3 regions of the Bordetella holmesii genome follow, and region 1 is predicted to be linked to each of the others. Evidence: predicted binding sites of a transcription regulator. Region 1 holds the regulator's gene; each other region holds the start of a gene.
What was found. The regulator HrcA, encoded in region 1, represses chaperone genes, less so after heat shock. The targets are predictions, from matches to a motif close to TTAGCACTCNNNNNNNNNGAGTGCTAA.

Region 1 (9,864 bases):
ATGCAACAGCGCCGTCTGCTTGAAAACATTACAGTTGTAGCAGTCTTCACCCCAGAGGAAGACGCAGCGCAGGTCATCGCCAGTGGCGTTGACGACGACTTGATCGAAGTTAGCGCTCGATACCGGCTTCATGCCGAACGTTTCGAACACTGCACTGGGATCAAAGCCGCTCATGGCTGCATCCTCTCAGGCCACTCAGCCTGCCGAGACCACGACCAACGCCGGGCGCAGCGTGCGATCGGCAATGGCGTAGCCTTTTTGCAGCACTTGCACCACGGTATTGGCGGGCTGTCCGGCAGGCACCGACGAGATGGCCTGGTGCATGTGCGGGTCGAACTTGTCTCCCTGGGCCGGGGCAATTTCCTTGAGCATGTTGCGCTCGAAGGCGCCGACCAATTGCTTGAGCGTGACTTCCACGCCTTCGCGCAGGGCCTCGACGGTCTGGTCAGGCTGAGCCAGAGCGGCTTCCAGGCTGTCCTTGACCGGCACCAGGCTCTCGGCGAACGACTCAATGCCGAACTTGCGCGCCTTCGAGACGTCTTCCTGCGCACGGCGGCGCACGTTCTCGGCTTCGGCCATGGCGCGCAGCACCTGCTCCTGCTGAGATTGAACCTGTGCCTGGGCGGCGGCCAGTTCGGCACGCACGGCGGCCAATTCAGCGTGCACGTCTTCTGCGGGCAAGCCGGCGCTGGCGTCTTGATCGACAGGCTCTTGAGGTGCCGTCATGAGAGTCCTCCAGAATAGGGATGAATACGGTATCAGCCCATAAATGAGGGCCAGTTCTCTGGCTTCAAGGGGGGAAAAGGCAAAAAAAGACCAGGGCACAGGGCCCTGGTACCTTATTTTTTGCGGGGCTGAGTCGGCGCCGGCGGATCACTGGCAGGAAAGGACTCTTTAAGCGCCTCGTCGACCGGATCCGGTCGATCTTCTTCTGGTGTGATGGCGACGGGGTCACTGGCCGGAAAGCTTTCCATCAGTGCCTCGTCAAGATCGCGCTCGACCGCGTCTTCCTCGAGGTTGTCGTGGCCGGGCGCACCCGACGTGCCTACTCTGGGGCGGGTGGGAGGTGTCATCTTGCCGTCTCCTGGAAAAGGGTGTTGTGCAATAGACAATACTTACACACGCCATGCGTGTAAGAGCCGTATTCAGTTTACGCGATTCACGATCGGCTGACCGGCCACCCTTGCAATTGGCTTTGCACGAGGCTGGCCAGCCCCTCGGCCCAAAGCGGACTGTCATTGAGCGCAGGAATGCAACGAAAACGCTTGCCGCCGGCTTGCATAAAAGCCTGCCGGCACTCCTGATTGATCTCCTCCAGGGTTTCGAGGCAATCCGCCACGAAACCGGGACAAACCACATCGACCTCGCTTACCCCCTGACGCGCCAACTCCTTGAGGGTGGGCTCGGTATAAGGCTCCATCCAGCGCGCCGAACCGAACCGACTCTGAAAACACACCTCCACCTCATCGGCTGCCAGCCCAAGGCGCTCCCTCAACAATCGGGCCGTATCCAGGCAATCCCGGTAATAAGGGTCGCCCAGTTCGATCGAGTAACGCGGCAAGCCATGAAAACTCATAAGCAGTTTCTGCGGCTTGCCCTGCGCTTGCCAGAAGGCGCGAATGCGTTCGGCCTGCGCGTCGAGGTAGACAGGATCATCGTAGAAGCGTTTGACGAAGCGCATCGCCGGCTGGTCCCTCAGGCGCGCGGCGTGGCGCGTCACCGCATCCACGGCGGTGGCGGTCGTGCTGGCTGCATATTGCGGATAAAGCGGCACGGTAAGGATGTGGTCGCAGCCCTGGTCGCGCAACCGCGCAATGCCGTCGGCCACCGACGGATTGCCATAGCGCATGCCCAAAACGACCGGTACGTCCAGGCCACGACTGGCCAACACCTTGGCCACACCCTCGGCCTGCTGCCGGCTGTAGACCAAGAGCGGCGAGCCCTCCTCCATCCATATATCCGCATAGCGTGGAGCGAGCTTCTTCGGCCGCATGGTCAGCACCAGGCCATACAGTATCGGTTTCCACAAATAAGAGGGAATCTCGATCACACGGGGGTCGGAGAGAAACTCGCCCAGATACTTGCGGATGTCGCCCGCGGAAGGCGTGTCCGGCGTGCCGAGATTGACCAGAAGCACGCCCGACCGCCCAGGCTCGCGCGCCGGCGGATTGTCGTCGAACGGATCGTCGCCGCGGACCGGCTCGGCCAGGAAGCGCTCAGGCCACAAGTACTTGAACAAGCGAAGAAACACTGACGTCTCCGGGCGCGAGGCCGTGGTTGGAATTATTGATTATGGCTGAGCGCGTTCGACAGCAGGCGGGCCGTGATATCGACAATGGGTATCACCCGCTCATAGGACATCCGGGTAGGCCCGATCACGCCCAGCGTGCCGACGATCTGGCCGTCCACCCCATAGGGAGCCGTCACTACGGTGACTTCATCCATGGGAACCAACTGCGAGTCCCCACCGATATAGATCTGCACGCCCTGGGCGCGGCTGGAAACGTCCAGCAACTGCAGCAGATCGGTCTTCTTTTCGAACAACGAGAACATCTTGCGCAAGCGGTCCATATCCGAGGCGATATCGGTGACATCCAGCAGCTTTCGCTCGCCGGAAATCACCACCGAGTCACCCTCGTCCGCCGCCTCGGCACCCACTTCGGCGGCGGCCTGCATCAGACGGGAGATGTCCTCGCGCAACTGCGTGAGCTCGGTAGAGAGCGTCCGCCGCACCGCATCAAAGGACTTGCCGGAGAAATGTTGATTGAAAAAATTGCCCGCCTCGAGCAATTCGCTTTCGGCATAATCGCGCTGCACCTGCATGATGCGGTTCTGCACGTCGCCATCGGGCGTGACGATGATCAACAAGACACGCTTGTCGGTCAGACGCACGAACTCGATCTGACGAAACACCTGCGCCCGCTTGGGGGTGAGCACCACACCCGCGAACTGCGTCAGATTCGATAGCAAAGCGGCTGCGGCATTGACCGCACGGCTGGGTTCAACCATGGGCAGCAGCTCTGACATATTGGCCGGCTCGAACTGGTACGGGTGCACCGCCAGTAGCGAATCCACGAACATCCGATAGCCCCGGGGCGTGGGCACACGGCCTGCCGAAGTGTGCGGGCTGTGTATCAGCCCGAGCTCCTCCAGATCCGCCATGACGTTGCGTATAGTGGCCGGAGAGAGGTCAAATACCTTCGATAGCGTACGAGAACCCACCGGTTGCCCGTCGGCGATATAGCGTTCAATCAACGCTTTCAGCAAAGCTCGTGCGCGGTCGTCCATGAGACTATTTTATGGAAAGTTTAGCCAGGAGGCGATTTTTGTCCTCCGACATGATATGCGGCCCCATATAATCGCCTGATACGCCTCACGAATCCACTGAAACCCGCTCATGCACTTTCCTATCGTCGCCCTGATCGGACGCTACCAGGACACTGGCCTGGACGCGCCCCTGCGCACGCTCGCCGAGATGCTCACGCAAGCCGGCCGGCGTGTTCTGGTCGATGCCGACACGGCGCGCAATACCGGCGTGCATGAATACCCCGAAGCCACCTTGCAGGAAATCGGCGAGGCGGCCTCACTGGCCGTGGTCATGGGTGGCGATGGCACGGTTCTGGGCGCGGCGCGCCACCTGGCTCCCTATGGCGTGCCCCTGGTGGGCATCAACCATGGCCGGCTGGGCTTCATCACGGACATTCCGCTGCAAGATGCCCGCAATGCGCTGGCGCGCGTACTCGATGGCAACTTCCAGATCGAAGAGCGGATGCTGCTTCAGGGCAGCGTCTGGCGCGGTGATGCCCACATGTATTCGGCCTCGGCGCTCAACGACGTGGTGCTCAATCGGGCCGGACGCGGCGGCATGATCGAAATGCGCGTCGAGCTCGATGGCGTTTACATGTACACCCAGCGGGCCGATGGGCTGATCATTGCCACACCCACCGGCTCAACCGCCTATGCGCTGTCGGCCGCCGGCCCGCTGCTGCACCCCGGGCTCAATGCCATGGTGCTGGTGCCCGTGGCGCCGCAAAGCCTGTCCAACCGCCCTATCGTCATCCCTGACAGTGGCGTGCTCAACATGACACTGACCGCCATCGGCCGCGTCGAGACAGGTGCTTCGGTCCACTTTGACATGCAGACCTGGTCGGATCTTCAACTGGGTGACCGCATTACCGTGCAGCGCGCCCCGCATACCGCCCGCCTGGTTCACCCCCAGGGCTATAGCTTTTTCTCCACCCTGCGCCGCAAGCTGCATTGGAATCTGATGCCGCAGGCCACCGACAACATCGAGTAATCCATCCCGGCAGCGCCCGCTATGTTGCGAACCCTGCATATCCGCGACTTCGTCATCGTTGAACAGACGGACATTCATTTTGGTTCCGGTTTCACCGTTTTTACGGGCGAAACCGGTGCTGGCAAGTCCATTTTGATCGATGCCCTGGCCCTGGCCCTGGGCGGGCGCGGCGATGCCAGCGTACTGCGTGAAGGCGCAGCCCGAACCGACATCACGGCTATTTTTGACACTCCTGCGCATTTGACGGCCTGGCTGGCCGAACGCGAGCTCGAGCCCGCCGAAGAGCTTTCTCTGCGCCGGGTCATCGACGCCCAGGGACGTAGCCGCGCCTATATCAATGGCATGCCCGCTACCGTGACGCAGTTGCGGGAGCTGGGTGAAACGCTGGTCGACATCCACGGTCAGCACGCTCATCAAAGTCTGATGCGGCCAGACGCCCAGCGCGATCTGCTCGATGCGCACGGCGGACATGCTGAGCTGCGCCAGCTTGTGGCCCAGGCCTGGAAGCATTGGCGTGGCCTGGCCCGCCAACTGGAGACCGCCGAACGGGACGCCGACGCCCTCACTGTCGAGCGCGAGCGCCTTCAATGGCAGCTCGACGACCTGGATCGCCTGAATCTTGCCGAGGGTGAGTGGGATACCCTGCAGGCCGAGCACAGCCGTCTTTCGCACGCCCAGTCCCTGCTCGATGGCGCGGGCCAGATCATCGAAGCGCTGGATGGCGAACACGACTCTGCGCTCTCGCGCCTGAATGCAGCCAGCAACCGACTGCAACAGATGCTGCGCCACGACAGCGGCCTGCACGCCATTGCAGAAGAACTGGAGTCAGCCCGCATCGCCATGAGCGAAGCGATCTCCGACCTGAATAACTACCTAAGCCGCGTCGATCTGGACCCTGACCGCCTGAGCGCTGCCGAGGCACGGCTGAGCGCAGTCTTCGATACGGCGCGCAAATTCAAGGCCGAACCCGAGAGCCTGGCTTCGATGCGGACCGGTCTGCGCGAGCAGTTGGCTCATTTGCAGGCCGCAGCCGATGTCGAAGCCTTGCGCGCTCAAGTCCACGCCGCGCAGGCCCAATATGACAGCGCAGCGGCACTGCTGAGCCAGGCGAGGCAGCGAATCGCCGGCGACCTGGGCAAACACGTCAGCCGTGCCATGCAGACTCTGTCCATGAGTGGCGGACGCTTCGAGGCGGCGCTGACGGCCGGGCCGGCCAGCGCACAAGGCAATGAGACGGTCGAGTTTCTCGTGGCCGGCCACGCCGGCACCTCGGCCCGGCCCTTGGCCAAAGTGGCCTCCGGCGGCGAAATGTCACGCATCTCGTTGGCGCTCTCGGTCATCGCAAGCCGCGCTGCTCGCGTGCCGACGTTGATCTTCGATGAGGTCGACAGTGGCGTGGGAGGAGCCGTCGCGGAAGTCGTCGGCAAACTGCTGCGCGAACTGGGCGCGCGGCATCAGGTGCTGTGCGTGACGCACTTGCCCCAGGTGGCTGCCTGCAGCAATCACCAGTTCCGTGTGAGCAAGAGCGAAAAAGCCGGCATCACGCGATCGCGCATTGCCGAGCTGGACGCCGATGAGCGGGTCGAAGAGGTCGCCCGCATGCTGGGCGGCATCACCATCACGCCCACCACACTCGAGCATGCGCGCGAGATGCTGCAGAACACCCACACGGCGTGACGTCCCGCGCCCGCACAAAAAAGGTTCATCGCGGAATAGCGTGGAGCCGTGCTTGATTGCCGTTACGCTTGATCCTTGATTTTTCAAGGATCAAGGCCGGGATCATGCTGGACCGCAAGACGATCGAGAGGTTGGGTGGGTGGGAAGGTTATCGGGTGGAGCGGGTCGTGTGGCCTGAAGGTGAGAGCCGGACGGTCACGATTTACCTGAAGCCTTCAGCGCGAACGATGCACTGCGAGCACTGCGGCAACCGATGTCGGCAGGTGCATGAGACGACCACGCGCCGGGTGCGGGATCTGCCGCTAATGGCGCTGCGAGTGACGCTGGTAGTGCCGCGTCGGCGGGTCTGGTGCGAGCAGTGCGGTGGACCGCATCTGGAGAGGCTGAGCTGGCTGGGCCGTTACCAGCGAGTGACCGACCGGCTGGCCGAGGCGGTCAGCCAGTTGCTTGAGTCCAGCAACATTCTGGCCGTGGCGCGCTTCTTCCAACTGGGTTGGCACACGGTCAAGGCGCTGGACAAGGCCCTGCTGCGACGGGCGATCCAAGAGCCGGACTGGAGCCAGATCCACTACCTAGCGATGGACGAGTTCGCTCTACACAAGGGCCATCGTTATGCCACGGTCGTTGTCGATCCGATCCGCCGTCAGGTGCTATGGATCGGTGATGGCCGCTCGCGCGAGACGGCCAGAGCCTTCTTCGAACAACTGCCAACTGGGGTTGCCCAGCAGATCCGGGCCGTAGCGATCGACATGACGACGGCCTATGAGCTGGAGATCCAGGCCAACTGCCCCAACGCCGATGACCTGCCCCCAGATTTAGTACGGCACCGACATAGAGCCCAGGGGTAAAAGACCTTCTTTCTGATGAGCCTGCACGAATTGCGCCGGCGTTAAATATCCGAGCGCGCTGTGAGGCCGATCGGTGTTGTACTCGACTCGCCAGTTTTCGATCAAGCTTTTAGCCTGTCGCAGGGACAAGAACCAGTGCTCGTTAAGGCATTCGTCGCGGAACTTGCCGTTGAAACTTTCGATATAAGCGTTCTCCACCGGCTTACCCGGCCGAATAAACGACAGCTTTACGCCTGCTTGGTAGGCCCCCAGGCGTCCAAGGCTCTTCCGGCGAACTCTGGCCCGTTGTCCACGGTAATAGATCGCGGCAGGCCACGCATCTCCGCCAGCCGTTGCAGCACCATGGCAACACGCAGTCCCGGCAACGACGTATCGACCTCGATGGCCAGGCATTCGCGAGTGTAGTCATCGACGATAGTCAAACAGCGGAATCGGCGGCCATAGGCTAGGCCGTCGGCCACAAAGTCCATTGACCAACTCTGATTCGGCGCGATTGCCGCTGGGCGAACCACGCGCTCGGTCGCCGCGATTCGCTTACGCTTTCGTTTTCGCACGCTTAACCCTGCCAGACTGTACAGCCGCCAGATTCGCTTGTGATTTGCTTGCCAGCCTTCGCGACGTAAGAGCACATGGATCCTCCGATAGCCGTAGCGTCGTTTCGCCACTGCCATCTCTTTCATGCGCTCGGTCAGCGCAGCATCGCCTGAGCGTGTGCTCTCGTAGGCAAACAGCGACCGCGAAATTCCTACCAGCCCACAGGCCCGGGTAACACCCATGCTGCGCTCGGTCATTAATGTCCTGACCGCCTCGCGTTTGGCCTGCGGGCTGACTACTTTCGGCTTAGCAGATCCTGAAGCGCCGCCTTGTCCAGCATCGACTCGGCCAACAGCTTCTTGAGCTTGTTGTTCTCCTGCTCCAGCTCCTTGAGCCTCTGAGCGTCCGACACCGTCATGCCACCGAACTTCGCCTTCCAGTTGTAGTACGTTGCCTCGGAGATTCCGTGCTTGCGGCACAACTCTGCGGGCTTGGCACCTGCATCGGCTTCCTTGAGCACGCCGATGATTTGCTCTTCCGTAAATCGTTTCTTCATTGCCATTCCTTTGGGAACGGACTCTACATCGATTTCGTACTAATCACGGGGAGCAGGTCACCCAGCAGATCCGGGCCGTAGCGATCGACATGACGACGGCCTATGAGCTGGAGATCCAGGCCAACTGCCCCAACGCCGAGATCGTCTACGACCTGTTCCACGTCGTGGCCAAGTACGGCCGTGAAGTGATAGACCGGGTGCGTGTAGACCAAGCGAACCAGTTGCGGCACGACAAGCCGGCCCGCCGGGTGATCAAGTCCAGTCGCTGGCTACTGCTGCGCAATCGCAAAAACCTCGATCCGTGCCAATCGGTAAAGTTGGACGAGTTGCTCCAGGCCAACCAGCCCTTGCTCACCGCTTATCTGATGCGCGATGAGCTCAAACAGCTGTGGTTCTACCAACACCCCGGCTACGCCCGCCAGGCATGGGATCACTGGCTGCAACAGGCTCAGGGCAGCGGCATCGCCGCCTTGGCTCACTTCGCGCTCAAGCTAAAAGCCTATCTGCACGGGATTCTGTCTCGCTGTCGCCACCGGCTCAACACCAGCATCGTCGAGGGCATCAACAACACCATCAAAGTCATCAAGCGCCGCGCCTACGGCTACCGCGATCAGGAGTACTTCTTCCTCAAGATCCGGTCTGCATTCCCCGGTATTCCTCGATGAACCACAAAAAAACCCGGCACGAGGCCGGGTTCAGTGCGGCACCAAAACTTTAATTGCGCTGGCAGTCCGAGCACATGCCGTAGAGCACCATCGCGTGGCTTTCGAGGACAAAGCCATTGTCCTTGGCGACCTTGTGTTGACGCTTCTCGATATCGACGTCCGAAAATTCAACCACCTTGCCGCAGTTCGTGCAGATGAGATGGTCGTGGTGGTCGCCGTCGTTGAGCTCAAATACGGCCTTGCCCGTGTCGAACTGGCTGCGGCTCAGGATGCCGGCCTGCTCAAACTGAGTAAGGACGCGATAAACCGTTGCCAGACCGATCTCGACGCTCTCTCCGATGAGGGCGCGATAGACATCTTCAGCGCTGAGGTGACGCTGGTCCGACTTGCGGAAAATGTCCAGAATCTTGAGGCGGGGAAAGGTCGCCTTCAAACCCATGTTTTTCAATTCGCTCTGGTCGCTCATGTAGTCGCTCTCCGTCCACTGAGGCAAGTCTCCGGCATCCGGCCCATCCGCAGTCTACAATGCGGCCCTATTTCGCATTGCCGCTCCGTCGTCGCGGGGCGATCTTTCAGACCGAGCGGGCCAGCGCCTCAATTCGTGTTGCCTTGCGGAACTATCCGTTATTTAAACCTTTATGATAACGGTTTTGTCCGTTTCCAATAATAGGGGCGCGTAGTGTCCATAATTGCTCGTAATCCCTCCCGGCCCGTCAAGGCGGTGCTGGGAACCCTGGTGCTGGCCGCGGCCCTGGCCGGCTGCTCTTCTGGAAAATGGGGCTTCCCGTACCGCGCGGACATGCAGCAAGGCAACTGGATCACCCGGGAACAAGTCGCGCTATTGCAGCCCGGCATGTCTCGCGAGCAGGTCCGCTTTGCGCTGGGCAGTCCGACGCTGACCAGCGTGCTGCATGCCGACCGCTGGGACTATCCGTACTATTTCAAGCCCGGCTACGGCAAAGCACAGGAACGCCACTTCACGGTCTTCTTCGAAAACGACCGGCTCGTCCGCTGGGACGGTGACCAACAACCTGAGCTGCAGCCTTTCCAGATCAACCTGCCCAACGCCGCAGCCCTGGAGAAAGCCGACAACGCCGAAATCGCCGCTGAGAAGCGAGCCGAACAGGCCGAGAAAACGGAACCGGTTCACTCGAACATCCAAATCAACACCGCGACCCAGCCAGCCACCAGCACTCCCGGCATGCCTGGCAGCTCGCCCGAACCGCTCAAGTAAGCCGAAGGAAACACAATGCGTATCGCGATTGCCGGCGCCAGCGGCCGCATGGG
Region 2 (9,864 bases), 1.3 Mb from region 1:
TTTCGTCCACGTTTTATTGGGATCGTCGGCTTGCGCGGCCATGAGCTTTTTCTGCTCGGCCCCCCCAGGCGTCATAATCCTCCTGCGACTTGACCTCCACCACTATGGGCATGAAGGCATGATCCTTGCCACAGAGCTCGGCGCACTGGCCACGATAAGCGCCCACTTTGTCGGCACGAAACCAGGTGTCGCGCAGAAAGCCCGGAATGGCATCCTGCTTGACGCCGAAGTCCGGCACCATCCACGAGTGGATCACATCGCCCGAGGTCAGCACCACCCGCACCTTCTTGTTGACCGGAACTGACCTGCCCCCAGATTTAGTACGGCACCGACATAGAGCCCAGGGGTAAAAGACCTTCTTTCTGATGAGCCTGCACGAATTGCGCCGGCGTTAAATATCCGAGCGCGCTGTGAGGCCGATCGGTGTTGTACTCGACTCGCCAGTTTTCGATCAAGCTTTTAGCCTGTCGCAGGGACAAGAACCAGTGCTCGTTAAGGCATTCGTCGCGGAACTTGCCGTTGAAACTTTCGATATAAGCGTTCTCCACCGGCTTACCCGGCCGAATAAACGACAGCTTTACGCCTGCTTGGTAGGCCCAGGCGTCCAAGGCTCTTCCGGCGAACTCTGGCCCGTTGTCCACGGTAATAGATCGCGGCAGGCCACGCATCTCCGCCAGCCGTTGCAGCACCATGGCAACACGCAGTCCCGGCAACGACGTATCGACCTCGATGGCCAGGCATTCGCGAGTGTAGTCATCGACGATAGTCAAACAGCGGAATCGGCGGCCATAGGCTAGGCCGTCGGCCACAAAGTCCATTGACCAACTCTGATTCGGCGCGATTGCCGCTGGGCGAACCACGCGCTCGGTCGCCGCGATTCGCTTACGCTTTCGTTTTCGCACGCTTAACCCTGCCAGACTGTACAGCCGCCAGATTCGCTTGTGATTTGCTTGCCAGCCTTCGCGACGTAAGAGCACATGGATCCTCCGATAGCCGTAGCGTCGTTTCGCCACTGCCATCTCTTTCATGCGCTCGGTCAGCGCAGCATCGCCTGAGCGTGTGCTCTCGTAGGCAAACAGCGACCGCGAAATTCCTACCAGCCCACAGGCCCGGGTAACACCCATGCTGCGCTCGGTCATTAATGTCCTGACCGCCTCGCGTTTGGCCTGCGGGCTGACTACTTTCGGCTTAGCAGATCCTGAAGCGCCGCCTTGTCCAGCATCGACTCGGCCAACAGCTTCTTGAGCTTGTTGTTCTCCTGCTCCAGCTCCTTGAGCCTCTGAGCGTCCGACACCGTCATGCCACCGAACTTCGCCTTCCAGTTGTAGTACGTTGCCTCGGAGATTCCGTGCTTGCGGCACAACTCTGCGGGCTTGGCACCTGCATCGGCTTCCTTGAGCACGCCGATGATTTGCTCTTCCGTAAATCGTTTCTTCATTGCCATTCCTTTGGGAACGGACTCTACATCGATTTCGTACTAATCACGGGGAGCAGGTCACTACAAGTAGTGCACCAGCTCCCAGCAACCCTCTCCACATCTTCATGCTTACCTCGAAACATGGCGCGGATGGCCCAATACCGCCGCACGCCGTACGGGCCGCCGGAAGGCAGGGAACGCGCAATTATTAGACGGTAGTCACGAACCAGGCGAAAGACAACAGACCCTGTCGCTCCCACACATAACACATCTAAAACCGCGGAATTATAGCTACAGGTTAAATCTTGTGTAAGTTCTAGATAGCGAGACTTGCCTGCCGGCTATTTAAATGCCATGCCTGGATAATGCCTCTGAATAAACATGGCTTGCTGCGCCTGTTTGCGCCGTTGGCCATCGCGGCCCGGCCCAACCGGGCCCTAGACTATACCGTGAACTAAACTCCGCTTCATGCTTCGACTGCCTTCTCTTCCTGCCCCCGATCGACTGGATCGTTTGTCGGCCACGTTGCGCGACAAGGCGATTCAGCCGCCGCCCGAGCAAGCCAGGCCGGTATACATCGCCGGCCAGCGCTGCGGCTGGGCCACGCTGGCCGCCTGCGATGCCTTGCGCGATAGTGGTCTGGTCAACATCGACGACGATGCGCTGCACCTGCTGCCCGAACTGGCTCCGGGCCCGGCCTTGGATGCCGCGCTGGCCAAGGTGGCCCAGACCCTGCGCCAGGCGCGCTGCCTGCGCGGCTGGCGCGATGAGTTGCTCGACATCACGGCCGAATCCCTGCATTTGGGCGCCATCGAGCGCGCCGCCATGCGGCCGCTGGGGCTGCCCACCTTTGCCGTGCACCTGAATGCCTGGACGGCGGATGGCCGTCTGTGGGTGGCGCGACGGGCACTCTCCAAATCCACCGACCCCGGCATGTGGGACACCCTGGTGGGCGGGCTGGTGGGCAGCCAGGAGTCGCTGGACCAGGCCCTGGTGCGCGAATGCGCCGAGGAGGCCGGCCTGGAGCCCGAGCAGATCCGCCAGCGCAGCCCCTTGCGTACCGTATTGCGCATGCAGCGGCGCTTGCCGGAGGGCTATCAGGTCGAAGCCCTGCTCAACAGCACGTGTGTGCTCGACGACGCCACGCGTCCCGCCAACCGGGATGGCGAAGTCATGGAGATCGCCACACTGGAGGTGGGGCAGGTCGTTGACCGCATCGAGGCGGGTGAGTTCACGCTGGAAGCAGCGCTGGTCATCCTGGATGACATCCGGTATCGCAGCGCAACATGAATACGGCCGCCCTGAGGCGGCCGGGTCGTCAATCCGACTCCGCACGCGGGCCGTCTGGGGCCGTGTCCGCTGATGCTTCCTTGACCGGCGGCTTGACCCCGGGAGGATAGACTTGGCCGGTTTCCGAAAACTGGCGCCAGACCTCGATTGCCCGCAGCCGCTGCTTGACCACCTTATCGATACGCTCGCGCAGATCCGGGTCACGCGCCAGCACGGCATGCAGGTCGCGCGCCGAAAGCATCAACAGCTTGCTGTAGCCCAACGACCGCACATCGGCATTGATGTGCTCATCGCCCAGCAGCGCCAGTTCACCGAAAAACTCGCCACTGCCCAACTCCACCGTCGTATGGTCGGGCAATTGCACCACCACCGCGCCCGAGGCCACAAAGCACATCTCCTGCCCGTGATGCCCATGGGCAAGAATGCGCTGGTCGGGCAGAGCGAGCCGCGGCTTGAGCAGTTTGCAGATCGCGCGCAAGGAGTCCGGACTCAGCCCCTCGAAAATAGGCACCCGCTTGATGAGCTCGGCCGAACTCAGCTCGATATCCAGGGGCGGGTGATGGTCGATATGCTCCCAGCGCGTTTTCAGTTGCGCCATCAAATCCGCATACACCTAACCGCTGATCAGGAACTGTTCGAGCATGTCGCGATAACGTATGCGCTCGAGCTCACGCGCCACGCGGTCGAGGTAGCTTTCCTGCAGCCACAGCGCATAGCTCGGGTACTGCAAATTGAGCGCCTGCAGCGCGTTGTCAACCAAATCCAGGCGCCGCTGATGCGCCGCGACAATCTGCTGCGCGGCATCATCGCCAAGCAACGGCCCGATCTGCTCGCGCGAGAACTGCATCAGGCGCTGCGCCACCGAACGCTTGGTCTGCAGATTGGCAAACCGTTGACTGAGCTCGCGGGCCAGCCATCCCTGAAAGCCGAAGATGTAATGCACCCGCAACGCCAGCCGAAAGCCATGTGAATAACGCACATCGGCCACGATGGCCTGCTCGAAACCGTTGACGCCGCCCGTGCGCACGGCGTCCTCCAGACGCTCGGCGCGCGCCAGCAAGCTTTCTGCCATGCGCCAGTCGACGATCTGGGCCTTGAGGATGTCGAAGAACATTTCTTCTTCGTGCCGCGCCACGATGGCCAGGCCCACCGCCGTGCGCTGCTCCACGCTCATGCGCGCCACCTGAGTGTCATGCACGGCCGTCAGGCTGGCATCGAACACGGCGTGGATGCGATCGCGCGCCTCAGGCGCGATATGGTCATCCTTGGCAATCTCATCCGTCTTGCCTTGCAGGGTTTCCAGCGCGACCGACAGCGCCTGATTGCGTATGGCTCGCTCGACGGGCGAGAGCTGGTTCAAACCCAGCATGCGGATCAAGGGCCGCAGGCTGATGCCGTTGATGAACAAGGTCGCCAACACAAAGCCGGTCGTGGCCACGGCCACGAACTGGCGGGCCTCCTCCGGCACCGTGGTCTGTTCGGTGACGGCCAAAGCCAGCGCCAGAGAAACGGCGCCCCGCAGCCCTCCCCAGAGCATGACGCTCTTATAGGGGTTGCTCACCTCGGCGCCAATCTTGAATATCTGCAACAGCGGCAACAAGCCGAAGACCACGATGGCACGCGCCACGAGGGTCGCCACAAACACCACCACCACGAGCAGCAGTTCCTGCCAATCGGCTGCCGCCATCAGCTTGGGAATGAGCATGGCGGCAAACACGAAAATCAGCGAGTTGGCCCAGAAGCCGAATTGGCCCCAGAAGTTGGACAGGTATTCGAAGGTCGTAGGCGACATACGCGTGCGGCCCGTCGACCCGACCACCAGCCCCGCCACGACGGTGGCCACCACGCCGGAAACATTCAAATAATGCTCGGAGATGAAAAAAGACAGGTAGGCCAGCGTGAGCGTGAGCGTGATCTCGGCGGTGGGATACCCGCGCAGCCAGGCAAACAGCGAGCAGACCAGGCGTCCCATCAGCCAGCCGGCCAGTCCGCCTCCCAGAAAGTGGACGATGAAATCATTGAAAACGGCGCTCGCCGAAATTTCTCCCGAGCCCCCCAGGGCAGCCAGCAGCACCGAGTACAGCGCGATGGATGCCGCGTCGTTGAACAGGCTCTCGCCCTCGACCAACGTGGTCAGCCGTTTGGGCGCGCCCACTTCACGGAAAATCCCCACCACCGCAGCAGGGTCCGTGGTCGCTACGATCGCGCCCAGCAACAGGCAGACCAGCAGCCCATAGGAAGACACGGCGTTGACCGCCACTCCCACCACCAGCGTGCACACGACCACGGCCACGATGGCCATCATCAGGATGGGGCCGATATCGTTCATCAAGCGGCGCACGTTCATCGACAGCGCCGTCTCGAACAACAGCACCGGCAGAAAAACCATGAGAAAGGTTTCGGAAGAAATCTCGAAGCGTTCAATCGTGTCGAGCAGGTCGCCCAGTACCGGCGGCGCCCAGCCGTGCAGGTGGATGCCGATACCCAGCAAACAACCCACGATGGCCAGCAGCACGGAGAAGGGCAGCCCCAGACGGCCAGCCAACGGTGGCATGAAGCAGATCAGGGTCAGCAAGCCGGCGAGGCCGAAAACGAGAAATCCAATATCCATGGGAAGGCGCGGTGGCGCAAGAGGTCAAGGCCCAAGGATAGCGTCTTTTTCCCATGAACCCGCCGCGTGTGCGTTGCGCGCTGACCGGCAGACGCCCACACTTGGTTACGCCTGTCGCCGTGGCAAACCACGCCTATCGACCGTTTTTTCGCTAACGTTGGCGCTTTCCAATACTGGGAGAGGCCTTTGCTCTCTGCTCCGCTCGACGCACGCCCCCAGGATGCACCGGCCTTGCTACTGCAATTGACCGACTCGCATCTGCTGCAGGATCCGCAAGCGCGCATGTTCGGCGTCAATACGGATGCCAGCCTGCGCGCCGTGCTCGACCTCGCCCGGCGGCAAGAGGGCAGCCCCGATCTCATGCTGCTGACCGGCGACCTCGCCCAGGATGGCAGCGCGGCGGCCTACCAGCGGCTGCGCGCGCATCTGCGGGACGTGGCACACCCCGTGCGCTGCGTGATGGGCAATCACGACGCCGCCGGCCAGATGCGCCAGCAGTTGAGCGATTGGTCACAACCCGTACACGATCTGCCGGGCTGGCGGATCATCATGTTGGACTCCACGGTCCCCGGGCAAGATTTTGGCCACATCGACGCGGGGCAGTTCGCGCTGCTCGACCAAGCCCTGCGGGAAGCGGGCGAGCGCCATGTTCTCGTTGCGCTGCACCATAACCTTGCCCGCGTCGAAGGCGCCGAACACGACACCCTCATGGTCGACAATGCCGCGGCGGTCTTCGCGCGCCTGTCGGATCATCCGCAAGCGCGGGTCGCGCTATGGGGCCATATCCACCAGGAGTTCGACTGCCGGCATCATCACCTGCGCATGCTCGGCACGCCATCGACCAGCTTTCAGTTCCGTTTGGATAACGGCCACTACGCCGTCGACCCGCAAGCGCCGGGCTACCGTTGGCTCAAGCTCTACGCCGACGGCTCGATTGCCACCGGGGTTCGACGCCTGGATGCCGCGACCTGGGCCGCCCTGCGCGACGAACCCCTGCCGCTCGAAAGCGCGGCGTGAGCGGCAGGCGCGTGGATCCCAGACAATAAAAAACGGGGCACCGATATGCGTAGGTGCCCCGTAAACCGTCCGTCTCATAGGGGAGGGGAAAGAGGAGAAGCCGAGACGGACGACAAAACGGCAAGACAAACCCAGCTTGCTGTCTATGCTTATTAGTCCTGGCCGCGGGCCATAAGTTTCTGGCCGAGGTCCCTGATCGGCGCCGATTTTGTATCAATCAGTGTCGGACCCCCAAGGCCTGCTGCCGTATTCATGCGCCGCAAATGAAAAATGCCTGCCCGAAGGGGCAGGCATTTCGCTTGGCAAGGCAGCGATCAGGCAGCCGCCAGCGTGCCACGCATTTTTTTCAGCGCCGCCGCCTCGATCTGGCGGATGCGCTCGGCCGACACCCCGAACTCCGCGGCGAGTTCATGCAGCGTGGCACCGCCGTCGTCCTGCAGCCAACGGGCTTCGACGATGCGGCGCGAGCGCGCATCCAGCGCCTTGATGGCATCGGCCAGGCCCTGGCCCTGCAAATCATCGCGCGCCTTGCGCTCAAGCACACGGGTGGGCTCTTCGCGGCATTCGTCCGACAGATACGCGATGGGCGCATAGCTGTCATCGTCATCGTCCTGATTCTCGAGCGAAAGATCGCGGCCCGACAGGCGAACCTCCATCTCACTGACATCCTCGCGGCGGACGTTGAGTTCGCGGGCGATACGGTCGACCTGCTCGGTATCGAGCGTCTGACCATCCGGGCGCATGCTGCGCAGATTGAAGAACAGCTTGCGCTGGGCCTTGGTGGTGGCCACTTTGACCAGGCGCCAATTGCGGATGATGTATTCGTGGATTTCGGCCTTGATCCAATGCACGGCAAAGGAAACCAGACGCACCCCGCGCTCGGGGTCGAAACGTTTGACGGCCTTCATCAGGCCGACATTGCCTTCCTGGATGAGGTCGGCATGCGGCAATCCGTACCCCAGGTACTGACGAGCGACCGACACCACCAGGCGCAGGTGCGACAGCACCAGTTCGCGGGCGGCTTCGAGGTCGTCACCATCGCGCAGACGGCGCGCCAGCGAGGACTCTTGCTCGAGCGTGAGAACTGGCAGGCGATTGACCGTCGAAATATAGGCATCGATCGTGCCCAACGCACCGGGATTGGCAACCGCCAAGGCCAAGGCGTTGCCCGAGGTGGCCAACGAGGGACTGGCTGAATTCATATTGCGGCCTCCATGGAACGAGGGGTAAACGGGCATCAGCTTGATGTTAGCACTCCAAATCTTTGAGTGCTAATTCGACCCCTGCACTGCAACAAAGTTCCGGTTCCAACGGGTTGCAGCAGCCGCGTCCCTATTATTTTTGGTTCATCGCGGAATAGCGTGGAGCCGTGCTTGATTGCCGTTACGCTTGATCCTTGATTTTTCAAGGATCAAGGCCGGGATCATGCTGGACCGCAAGACGATCGAGAGGTTGGGTGGGTGGGAAGGTTATCGGGTGGAGCGGGTCGTGTGGCCTGAAGGTGAGAGCCGGACGGTCACGATTTACCTGAAGCCTTCAGCGCGAACGATGCACTGCGAGCACTGCGGCAACCGATGTCGGCAGGTGCATGAGACGACCACGCGCCGGGTGCGGGATCTGCCGCTAATGGCGCTGCGAGTGACGCTGGTAGTGCCGCGTCGGCGGGTCTGGTGCGAGCAGTGCGGTGGACCGCATCTGGAGAGGCTGAGCTGGCTGGGCCGTTACCAGCGAGTGACCGACCGGCTGGCCGAGGCGGTCAGCCAGTTGCTTGAGTCCAGCAACATTCTGGCCGTGGCGCGCTTCTTCCAACTGGGTTGGCACACGGTCAAGGCGCTGGACAAGGCCCTGCTGCGACGGGCGATCCAAGAGCCGGACTGGAGCCAGATCCACTACCTAGCGATGGACGAGTTCGCTCTACACAAGGGCCATCGTTATGCCACGGTCGTTGTCGATCCGATCCGCCGTCAGGTGCTATGGATCGGTGATGGCCGCTCGCGCGAGACGGCCAGAGCCTTCTTCGAACAACTGCCAACAGGAGTTGCCCAGCAGATCCGGGCCGTAGCGATCGACATGACGACGGCCTATGAGCTGGAGATCCAGGCCAACTGCCCCAACGCCGAGATCGTCTACGACCTGTTCCACGTCGTGGCCAAGTACGGCCGTGAAGTGATAGACCGGGTGCGTGTAGACCAAGCGAACCAGTTGCGGCACGACAAGCCGGCCCGCCGGGTGATCAAGTCCAGTCGCTGGCTACTGCTGCGCAATCGCAAAAACCTCGATCCGTGCCAATCGGTAAAGTTGGACGAGTTGCTCCAGGCCAACCAGCCCTTGCTCACCGCTTATCTGATGCGCGATGAGCTCAAACAGCTGTGGTTCTACCAACACCCCGGCTACGCCCGCCAGGCATGGGATCACTGGCTGCAACAGGCTCAGGGCAGCGGCATCGCCGCCTTGGCTCACTTCGCGCTCAAGCTAAAAGCCTATCTGCACGGGATTCTGTCTCGCTGTCGCCACCGGCTCAACACCAGCATCGTCGAGGGCATCAACAACACCATCAAAGTCATCAAGCGCCGCGCCTACGGCTACCGCGATCAGGAGTACTTCTTCCTCAAGATCCGGTCTGCATTCCCCGGTATTCCTCGATGAACCTTATTTTTGGCCCATGCTCCTGGCCACCAGATCGGCGGCCGCGGCCAGTCCGCCTTGCCGGTCGGCCGGCAACCCCGGACTGGGCAACCTGTGCATCAACACCTCAACCCGGCCCGCACGCTCCCGCACCAACACGCGCAGCGGCAAATCCAGCGCCAAGTCGGGTTCGGCCAGCATCAATGGCGTGCCCGCCTTGGGGTTGCCAAAGATGAGCACCCGCGTCGGGGGCATGTCCAGACCGGCAGCCTGGGCGGCAGCGGCATGGTCGATCTCGGCAAAGACCGTCATGCCATGCGCTGCCAGGCCGGTGCGCAATTGCGCGACCGTCTGGCCAACGTCACGCGTGCTGGTGAAGGTAATCAGGGCATCCTGCGCCTGCGCGCCCGCCCCCAGGGTGAGCGCGGCCGACACCGCAGTCAACCATCGCCGAGCGGCGTGAACACCGTGTTGCATGGGCACTCCTGTGCGGATGAGGAACTGCCCCAGTGTAGAAAGCCACGGGTACGCATGGGCGCGCCGCGGGGCCACAATTGGACCAAGCGCCAGCGGCTACCAGCCGCGCTGCCTCAAGCCCGCTTCCGTGGCCGCGTCGGCAGGACGGATGAACAACGCGCCGCGCGCATCGAACAACACCTGGTAGCGGGCCCCCTCGAAAAGAGGCATGTATGCCGCACTGCCATAGGTGACGTCCACAAAGGGCAGCCATCCCGGCAACCAGCCTTTGACAGCGCTGATATCCGGCACAGGCCAATCATCCAGGGCGTACACCGAGCGGGTGCCACTTTGCTCGCGCTGCACGTCGCGATAACGGCCCGACAGCCGCTCCAGGCGGTATAGCGGCGGAGCGCCCGCCATCAGCGCCGGCAACCGCCAGCGAACC
Region 3 (9,864 bases), 130 kb from region 1:
AATCTCCACACGCCCGCGCAGTCGGCGCCAAACCCCTTTGCACCACACGCACAAATGAAGGCAGCCAAATTCGCGGAAACCCTGTCGATCTTCGTCGATGTGGCCCAGGCGCAGAGTTTTTCCGAGGTCGCCCGCCGGGGCGGACTGGTCGTGTCCTCCGTGGCACGCCAGATCGACGCGTTGGAGTCCGAGTTGCAGGTGCCACTTTTCGTGCGCTCGACCCGTGCGCTTGTCCCCACCGAAGCTGGCGAAGTGCTGTACGAGCGCGCGGTCAAGATCCTGCACGACATGACCGAAGCCCGATCCGAAGTCATTTCGCTGGAGCAAAACGTGCAAGGCCTGTTGCGGGTAAGCTGCCTGCCCGCTTTTGCCCGGCGATACGTGGTGCCCATTCTGGGTCGGCTTGGCGAGCGGCATCCGCAGTTGCAGGTCGAACTCGCCCTGACGGAACGCATCGTGGATCCGGTCGTCGAGCGTATGGATGTCGTCGTGCGTGTGGGGCAGCAGCCGGACAGCAGCCTCATCGGGCAACGTATCGGCAGCCACCGGTACCTCATGTGTGCAGCACCCAGCTATCTTGAACGCTACGGCACGCCGCGCCGGCTGAGCGAATTGGCACGGCATCGCCTGATCGACCGGCGCCATAGCACAAGCGTACGCGGATGGCGCGAAATCGGCGACGGCGCCTGGGCCCGGCAGGCCCGCTTTGTCCTCGAATGCGACGACTGCGATGCCCGGCGCCAGGCGGCACTGGACGGACTCGGCATCGCCCTTATGCCCAATTGGTCGGCGGGACCGGAAATTGGCCGAGGCAATCTGGTGCAGATCGGGCTACAGGACTGCACGCCCCCCCAAGACAGCGGCATCTATCTGCTGCGCGCCATGCCCCGGGCGAGCGCCCGGATAAGGGCCTTCACCGAGGCCTTGCGACGGCATATAGGCTCGCCCTCGATCTGGGATGTCACCATCGACGCCGCCGCGGCCACCACGCCGCCCTCGGCTGCTTAAGCGCTGCCTTCCCGCCTGACGAAAGACGGCAGAGGCTGCCGCGAAGCCCCCTGCGTTTGCCACAAACAAACCGCCCTTTGCCGCTCGACAAATTAGCGCCGGCGATTTCATCAAACAGAAGCTGAAAACAAAAATTTCCGCAGACGCGCAGCATTAATCGCTGGAAATTCAAACGGTTAAGCGCAAAAAAATTCCGCCCCTCTTGATGCGGCACCGCGCGTCGGAACCACAATTTGTCACGTTTATACAAAATATTAGCGACTTTTTGGTGTTGTTTAAAAAATATACGAAACCGTATGCATCTGATATCAACATTCTGGTATCTTTGACGCGTTCAACAGACCTAAGCCCTGTGTAAGGAACCTGCATAACTGCTCGTGCCTTGACACCGCCACGTCTGATCCATTTGCCGCCCGTGCCTCCACGCGCAGGCAATGGGTCGCCAAACCAGCGCGATGTGCCGCCAACCACGGCGCGCTCCGTTTCAAATGCACGTTTCAGCAGCCTATGAGAACCTATGAGCAGCACTAAGCCCATCGACCAGAAACTCGGCCTTGTGGCGCTTGTGGCGATTGTCGTGAGCTCAATGATAGGCAGCGGTGTCGACAGCCTGCCTCAAAACATGGCTGAGACATCAGCCCTTGGCCCGGTCGTCATCGCCTGGTTGATCAGCGGTTTCGGCATGTTTTTCATTGCCCGAACCTTCATGGTGCTTTCGGACCTCAGGCCCGACCTGCAATCCGGCATTTACATGTATGCCAGGGAGGGCTTCGGGCCGTTGAGTGCCTTTGTCGTGGCCTGGGGTTATTGGCTCATGACCATTTTCAGCAACGTAGCGTTTGCTGTGATGGTGATGGACACGCTCAACTATTTCATGCCGGGCGATTTCACCGGCGGCAATAATCTGGCATCCATCGTCGGAGCTTCCATCCTTATCTGGGGCTTTCACGTCCTGGTGCTGGCCGGCACCAAAATGGCCGGCATGATCAATACCGTCGGCACGTTCGTCAAACTGATCCCGCTGGTGGTTTTCGTCGGCGTAGTCACTTATTTCCTTAACTACGCTCAACTCACGACCGATATCTGGGGCCACCATCCCGTCGGCGACGCCAAGCCCCTGGGTTCGATTCTGTCGCAGACGCTGTCACCGATGTATGTCGCGCTCTGGTGCTTTATCGGCGTCGAAGGTGCGGTAGCGCTGTCGGGCAGAGCGCGCAACAAGAAAGATGTGGCGCGCGCGACCATGATTGGTTGCATACTGGGGCTGCTCATTTGCCTGATCGTTTCAGTGCTGCCTTTTGGCGTCATGTCACAACAGGTGTTGAGCCATATTCCCAATCCGTCGACCGCGGGCGTCATGAAAAAGCTCACGGGCGACTGGGGTGAGTGGCTGATCAATATAGGCGTACTGATTTCGATTTTGACCAGTTGGCTGGCCTGGACGATGATTTGCGCCGAAATACCTCAGGTTGCCGGGCGTAATGGCACGTTCCCCAAGATTTTTGCCATAGAGAATAAGAACGGCGCCGCTTCCACGGCCCTCTGGGTCAGCAGCGGAATCATGCAGTGCGTCATGCTGATGGTGTATTTCTCCCAGCATGCATGGCTCACGCTGCTTGGCATCTCGGCGATCTGCGTGTTGCCGGCGTACTTTTCCTCTGCCTCGTATCTGATCAAAACCTGCTTTAACGGCGAGTATACGCAACGCCAGTCCACGGGGCGAATGCTGGCGTTGTTCAGCAGCCTCGTCGGAGCTGGTTTCTGTCTGTTCATGCTCTACGCCAGCAATATTCAGTACGTCGCGATGAGCCCGTTGCTGCTCAGTCTGGGGCTGCCCTTGTTTTTCTGGGCCCGCCGCCAGCAAGGCAGCGATGCGGGAGCGCTGAATCGCGGTGAAAAGACCGCACTCGCGCTGTTGCTGGCCATCGATATTCTTGTAATCGCCCTGTATTTCATGGGCCACATCAAGCTGTAGCAGGTTGTTTTTCGCTGTTTTTTACTGATCAGTATCAGAGTCCGGATGCGCCGCTCGACCTCAACCGAGAGTCATGCTATGAAGTTCAATCACAATGCATTGCTAGTGCTTTCCGACAGTCTGGAAGCCGGCCGTCCCGCCTCCCAGGCCGTGCAAGCCCTGGCGCAAGCCATCGCCGAAAGAGGGTTTATCGTCCAGCAGGCCGCCAACCTGCAAGCAGGTCAGACTTACATTCAGCAAAGCCCTCACTACAGCTTCATCGCGATTCTCTGGGACAGCGCCAACACGGCCATCGTCAAAGAGTGCGAAGCACTGGTGCAGAAGATCCGTGAGCGTAACGCCACGGTGCCGGTGTTTCTGCTCTCCGAAGCCGAAGCCGTCAATGGCATCCCCGTCGCGGTACTGAAGGAAGTCACCGAGTACGTCTATCTGTACTCCGAGACCCCGGAGTTCACCGCCAACCGTGTCTACACTGCGGTGCACCGTTACGCAGAAACCCTGCTGCCGCCTTACTTCGGCACCCTGAAAAACTTCACCGAGGACGGCGATTACTACTGGGACTGCCCCGGGCACATGGGTGGCATGGCCTACCTCAAGCACCCGGTCGGCGTGGAATTCATCAATTTCTTTGGTGAAAACATGATGCGCGCCGACATCGGCGTGGCGACCGCCGAAATGGGCGACTATCTGGTTCACGCCGGCCCGCCCAAGCAATCCGAGGAAATTGCCGCCGAACTCTTCGGTGCCAAGTGGACGTTCTACGGTGTGGCCGGGTCGTCGGGTTCGAACCGCATCGTGGCGCAGGGTGCCGTGGGCGCCAATGAAATCGCCGTGGTGGACCGCAACTGCCACAAATCCCTCAATCACGGCCTGACGTTGTCGCAAGCTCGTCCGGTGTATCTGACGCCCAGCCGCAACGGCTACGGTCTGATCGGCCCCATTCCGGCAGAGCGCCTGAGCAAAGACAGCGTCCGAAAACTCATCGACGACAGCGCGCTGACCAAGGATGCGGTCAGCCGCGACCCCAGCTACGCCGTGGTCACGAACTGCACCTACGACGGCTTCATCTACAACGTGAATCAAGTCGTCGGCCAGCTTAGCGAAAGCGTGCCGCGCATCCATTTTGACGAGGCATGGTATGCCTACGCCAAATTCCACCCGCTCTACCGTGGCCGCTTTGCCATGGACGTGGCCGATGACCCGCCCAATCGTCCGACCCTGTTCGCGGTGCAATCCACGCACAAGATGTTGCCGGCGTTGTCCATGACATCGATGACCCACATCAAACCGAGCGACCGCGCACCGCTGGACTTTGACGATTTCAACGATTCGTTCATGATGCACGGCACCACCTCGCCGTTCTATCCCATCATCGCCTCGATCGACGTGGCCGTTGCCATGATGCAGGGAGAAGCCGGCTACTCGCTCGTGCAAGAATCCATCGAAGAAGCAATTGCCTTCCGCCAGGCGGTGGTCAATGTCAAAGAAGAACTCGCCGAAGTCGATGGCGAGTCCTCATGGTTCTTCGACGTCCTGCAACCCACCCAGGTCAAGGATCCGGCCAGTGGCAAGGTGCAAGCTTTCCATAAGGCCTCCATCGAACTGCTGAGCCAGACCCCCGATTTGTGGACGCTCAAACCAGGCGACGCGTGGCACGGTTTTTCCGATGCGGACATTGGCCAGGCCGATTGCATGCTCGACCCGGTCAAGGTCAGCATCACCTGCCCGGGGATCACCCCCGACGGCAAACACCTGCCTCAGGGTATTCCGGGCAGCATCGTCAGCAAGTTCCTGGACGACCGCCGCATCGAGGTTGCCCGCACCGGCGACTACACGCTCCTCATTCTCTTCTCGGTGGGTATCACCAAGGGCAAGTGGGGCACGCTGATCGAAAGCCTGCTGACCTTCAAGAAGCTCTATGACACGGGCGCCAAGGCGATCGATGCCATTCCTTCGCTGGCCCACGCGTCGCCCAAGTACGCCGCGATGACGCTCAAAGAGTTGTGCCAGCACATGCACGACAGCATGCAGGAGCTGGACCTGATGAAGCACAGCAGCGATGCGGTCAGCTCCATCCCCGAGCCTGTGCTCACCCCGGCCGAGGCCTATCAGAAGGTTGTGCGCTACCAGACCGAACGCGTCAAGGTAGCGGATTTCGCCAATCGTATCGCCGCCAGCATGCTGGTGCCCTACCCTCCGGGTATTCCGGTTCTGATGCCGGGAGAACGTCTGCCCGCCGATGACACGGGTATCACCGGCTATCTCGAAGCGCTGCAGGAATTCGACAAGCGCTTCCCGGGCTTCGAACACGAAATCCAGGGCGTGAGCATCGATCAGAACGGCGACTACTGGGTTCGCGCCGTCGTGGAAGAGGCGCGCAAGCCGCAGCCCGTGCCCAAGCACATCAGCTTCAAGAGCCACCGCGTCTCTTCCATCAAGAAGGGACGGCAATAGAGCGGGGTGCCGCCCGGGCCTGACCCGGGCGGCATGGTCTCCTCCATCGCAAGGCAACGAAAATGACTGATAAAACTCAAGCAAGTACAAGTACCGACGCCAGCTCCGGCTCGGCCGGCGCGAAACTCGGCATGTTGGCGCTCATCGCCATCGTGGTGGGGTCGATGCTGGGTGGCGGCGTCTACAGCCTGCCGCAAAATACCGCCGCCACCTCGGCCGTCGGTCCGGTCGTCATCGCGTGGATCATCGCGGGCATCGGCGTTTACTTTATTGCCAATGCATTCCGCATGCTCTCCGACCTGCGCCCAGACCTGCATGCCGGGGTCTATATGTACGCGCAGGAAGGTTTCGGGTCTTTCATAGGTTTTAACGTGGCCTGGGGCTACTGGTTGATGACCTGCTTTGGCAACGTCGCCTTCGCGGTCATCCTCATGGACGCTTTCGACCAGATCTTCCCTGGCGTGTTCACCAACGGCAACAACCTGAACTCGATCATCTGCGGCTCCATCCTCATCTGGGGCTACAACTATCTGGTGCTGTCCGGGACCAAGGTGGCCGGCTTCGTCAACACGGTGGGCACGATCGCCAAGCTGGTTCCCCTGGTGGCATTCGTCCTCCTGCTGGGTCTGCTGATCGACTATTCCCAACTGCTCGACAACGTCTGGGGCAATGCACCGCAGATCATGAGCGGCACGGGCGCAGCCGCCACGCCGGTCTCGTTCACGGCGCAAATCATGGCTCCCATGACGGTGACACTGTGGGCGTTCATCGGCGTAGAAGGCGCGGTGGTCCTGTCGGGCCGCGCCCGCAATCGCAGCGACGTGGGCAAAGCCACGCTGCTGGGTTTTCTGGCGGCCTTGATCATCTACATCCTGCTGTCCGTTCTGCCGTTTGGCGCCATGACGCAGCCCGAACTTGCTCAGGTCGCCAATCCGTCGACCTCGGGTGTGCTCGAGCACGTCGTCGGCGCGCAATGGGGCAGTTGGCTGATGGATCTGGGGCTGATCATCTCGGTGCTGGCCGGCTGGCTGGCATGGACCATGCTTTGCGCAGAAATCCCGATGGCTGCAGGCCAGAACGGCGCCTTTCCCAAGGCGTTTGCCCGTACGAACAAGAACGAGGCAGCAACCGTGTCGCTGTGGATAAGCAGCGGCGTGATGCAGGCAGCCATGCTGTTGGTTTATTTCTCCAACAATGCCTGGAACACGATGTACAACATCAGCGCGCTGATGGTGGTGCCTGCCTACATCACCACCACGCTCTACATGACCAAGCTGTGCCTGACGCATGAATACAAGAAGTATTCCAACAAGGGCATGACACTCGGTCTGACAAGCGGCGTGATGGGCGTGCTGTTCTGCCTGTTCATCCTCTATGCCAGCGCGCTCAACTACCTGGCTCTGGTGCCCGTGCTGCTGACTTGCGGTCTTCCGGTCTTCATCTGGTCGCGCAAGGAAAAGAAGGACGGCAAGCCCATGTTCGTGGGTCTGGAAAAACTCTACGTGGCCATCCTGTTGGTCGCCGACGTTATCGTGTTCTGGCTGCTTTACACCGGCAAGATCACGCTCTAGGCGCATCGAAAAGCATTGAGCGGACGAAGGCCCGGTTTTGTACAAAGACCGGGCCTTCTCGCTGACGGGCGCCTGGCCCTCTTCCCCACGTATACCACGCGGCGCGCTGTCTGCCATGACGCCCCGCGGCTCCTTCCTGCATCACGCACATGACACGCTACTGCACATTGTTTGGTCTTTTTCTGCTGGGCGCCTCCGCCACGCAGGCCGCGGAGTTCACACCCAATGGCAGCCTGAGCCTGACGCAGACCTTTTATGGCGACTCCGGCAACTATCAGACCACCAACTCCCACCCTTCTGCGGTGCTGAACTACCAGTTCTCTCCGAAATGGAGCATCGACCTGGAGTGGGATCGTTCCTGGAACCGCTACTGACCTGCTCCCCGTGATTAGTACGAAATCGATGTAGAGTCCGTTCCCAAAGGAATGGCAATGAAGAAACGATTTACGGAAGAGCAAATCATCGGCGTGCTCAAGGAAGCCGATGCAGGTGCCAAGCCCGCAGAGTTGTGCCGCAAGCACGGAATCTCCGAGGCAACGTACTACAACTGGAAGGCGAAGTTCGGTGGCATGACGGTGTCGGACGCTCAGAGGCTCAAGGAGCTGGAGCAGGAGAACAACAAGCTCAAGAAGCTGTTGGCCGAGTCGATGCTGGACAAGGCGGCGCTTCAGGATCTGCTAAGCCGAAAGTAGTCAGCCCGCAGGCCAAACGCGAGGCGGTCAGGACATTAATGACCGAGCGCGTGGTTCGCCCAGCGGCAATCGCGCCGAATCAGAGTTGGTCAATGGACTTTGTGGCCGACGGCCTAGCCTATGGCCGCCGATTCCGCTGTTTGACTATCGTCGATGACTACACTCGCGAATGCCTGGCCATCGAGGTCGATACGTCGTTGCCGGGACTGCGTGTTGCCATGGTGCTGCAACGGCTGGCGGAGATGCGTGGCCTGCCGCGATCTATTACCGTGGACAACGGGCCAGAGTTCGCCGGAAGAGCCTTGGACGCCTGGGCCTACCAAGCAGGCGTAAAGCTGTCGTTTATTCGGCCGGGTAAGCCGGTGGAGAACGCTTATATCGAAAGTTTCAACGGCAAGTTCCGCGACGAATGCCTTAACGAGCACTGGTTCTTGTCCCTGCGACAGGCTAAAAGCTTGATCGAAAACTGGCGAGTCGAGTACAACACCGATCGGCCTCACAGCGCGCTCGGATATTTAACGCCGGCGCAATTCGTGCAGGCTCATCAGAAAGAAGGTCTTTTACCCCTGGGCTCTATGTCGGTGCCGTACTAAATCTGGGGGCAGGTCAAATTCCGACATCAATGAAATTCGACATCAGCTGAATGCCACATCGAGTCAATATCACCCAGCCAATATGTAACAATCCAGCCCCTCCCCCTTGAAGCCTGCCGAGTCATCCCTATAATTAGCACTCGTCGCTGGCGAGTGCTAACAGCCCTCCCGCGCCAACTACCGATCAATCTTCTAGTTATCCAACAGGAGTTCCTCATGGCCCTGCGTCCCCTGCACGATCGCGTGATCGTCAAACGCCTGGACAACGAGCGCAAGACCGCTTCCGGCATCGTCATTCCCGACAGCGCCGCTGAAAAGCCCGATCAAGGCGAAGTGCTGGCCGTCGGCCCCGGCAAGAAGACGGAAGACGGCAAGATTCTGCCCGTCGACCTGAAGGTCGGCGACAAGGTCCTGTTCGGCAAGTATGCCGGCCAAAGCGTCAAGGTCGATGGCGACGAACTGCTCGTCATCCGCGAGGAAGAAATCCTCGCCGTGATCCAGTAATAGCGTTCATCCCTATTTTCAAAGGAAGCTGAAAATGGCTGCCAAGCAAGTTCTGTTTGCCGATGATGCCCGCGTGCGCATCGTTCGCGGCGTGAATGTTCTCGCCAACGCTGTGAAGACCACCCTGGGCCCGAAGGGTCGCAACGTCGTGCTGGAGCGCTCGTTCGGCGCCCCGACCGTGACCAAGGACGGTGTGTCTGTCGCCAAGGAAATCGAACTGAAGGACAAGTTCGAGAACATCGGCGCCCAGCTGGTCAAGGACGTTGCGTCCAAGACCTCCGACAACGCCGGTGACGGCACCACGACCGCCACCGTGCTGGCCCAGGCCATCGTTCAGGAAGGCCTGAAGTACGTTGCCGCCGGTTTCAACCCGATCGACCTCAAGCGCGGTATCGACAAGGCTGTGGCCGCTGCCGTCGCCGAGCTGAAGAAGGCTTCCAAGCCGGTTACCACCAGCAAGGAAATCGCCCAGGTTGGCTCGATTTCGGCCAACAGCGACAGCTCCATCGGCCAGATCATCGCTGACGCGATGGACAAGGTCGGCAAGGAAGGCGTCATCACCGTCGAAGACGGCAAGTCGCTGGAAAACGAACTGGATGTCGTCGAAGGCATGCAGTTTGACCGTGGCTACCTGTCGCCCTACTTCATCAACAACCCCGACAAGCAAGTCGCCGCTCTGGACGATCCTTTCGTCCTGATCTACGACAAGAAGATCAGCAACATCCGTGATCTGCTGCCGGTGCTGGAACAAGTCGCCAAGTCGAGCCGTCCGCTGCTGATCATCGCCGAGGACGTCGAGGGCGAAGCCCTGGCCACCCTGGTTGTGAACAACATCCGTGGCATTCTGAAGACCACCGCCGTCAAGGCTCCGGGCTTCGGCGATCGCCGCAAGGCCATGCTGGAAGACATCGCCATCCTGACCGGCGGCACCGTGATCTCGGAAGAGACCGGCATGTCCCTGGAAAAGGCCTCGCTGCAAGAACTGGGCCAAGCCAAGCGCATCGAAGTCGCCAAGGAAAACACCACCATCATCGACGGCGCCGGCGACGGCAAGTCGATCGAGGCGC

Region 2: a site for HrcA is predicted at 7,584-7,610, ahead of rpoH (RNA polymerase sigma factor RpoH). Genes of this name have one in related genera too.
Region 3: a site for HrcA is predicted at 8,427-8,453, ahead of LK440_RS03415 (co-chaperone GroES). Genes of this name have one in related genera too.

Annotation. Positions count from the first base shown of each region.
Region 1 is NZ_CP085973.1:858,860-868,723, reverse strand. Features, by position in the region: gene LK440_RS04070 (thioredoxin family protein) at 1-174, opposite strand, end outside; gene grpE (nucleotide exchange factor GrpE) at 196-726, opposite strand; gene LK440_RS04060 (hypothetical protein) at 840-1,073, opposite strand; gene hemH (ferrochelatase) at 1,160-2,251, opposite strand; gene hrcA (heat-inducible transcriptional repressor HrcA) at 2,284-3,288, opposite strand; gene LK440_RS04045 (NAD kinase) at 3,398-4,297, shown strand; gene recN (DNA repair protein RecN) at 4,319-5,974, shown strand; partial or broken gene LK440_RS04035 (ISL3 family transposase) at 6,079-6,774, shown strand; partial or broken gene LK440_RS04030 (IS3 family transposase) at 6,790-7,912, opposite strand; partial or broken gene LK440_RS04025 (ISL3 family transposase) at 7,969-8,577, shown strand; gene fur (ferric iron uptake transcriptional regulator) at 8,627-9,043, opposite strand; gene LK440_RS04015 (outer membrane protein assembly factor BamE) at 9,263-9,811, shown strand; gene dapB (4-hydroxy-tetrahydrodipicolinate reductase) at 9,827-9,864, shown strand, end outside.
Region 2 is NZ_CP085973.1:3,256,938-3,266,801, forward strand. Features, by position in the region: partial or broken gene LK440_RS15645 (cytochrome c oxidase subunit II) at 1-301, opposite strand, end outside; one part of gene LK440_RS15650 (IS3 family transposase) at 318-1,186, opposite strand; one part of gene LK440_RS15650 (IS3 family transposase) at 1,186-1,438, opposite strand; gene LK440_RS15655 (NUDIX hydrolase) at 1,886-2,707, shown strand; partial or broken gene LK440_RS15660 (cation:proton antiporter) at 2,736-5,318, opposite strand; gene LK440_RS15665 (metallophosphoesterase) at 5,550-6,335, shown strand; gene rpoH (RNA polymerase sigma factor RpoH) at 6,650-7,537, opposite strand; gene LK440_RS15675 (ISL3 family transposase) at 7,761-8,981, shown strand; gene LK440_RS15680 (DUF302 domain-containing protein) at 8,985-9,437, opposite strand; gene LK440_RS15685 (hypothetical protein) at 9,534-9,864, opposite strand, start outside.
Region 3 is NZ_CP085973.1:732,526-742,389, reverse strand. Features, by position in the region: gene LK440_RS03445 (LysR family transcriptional regulator) at 55-1,008, shown strand; gene LK440_RS03440 (basic amino acid/polyamine antiporter) at 1,526-2,983, shown strand; gene LK440_RS03435 (Orn/Lys/Arg family decarboxylase) at 3,062-5,437, shown strand; gene LK440_RS03430 (basic amino acid/polyamine antiporter) at 5,500-7,008, shown strand; gene LK440_RS03425 (hypothetical protein) at 7,158-7,382, shown strand; partial or broken gene LK440_RS03420 (IS3 family transposase) at 7,440-8,293, shown strand; gene LK440_RS03415 (co-chaperone GroES) at 8,510-8,797, shown strand; gene groL (chaperonin GroEL) at 8,832-9,864, shown strand, end outside.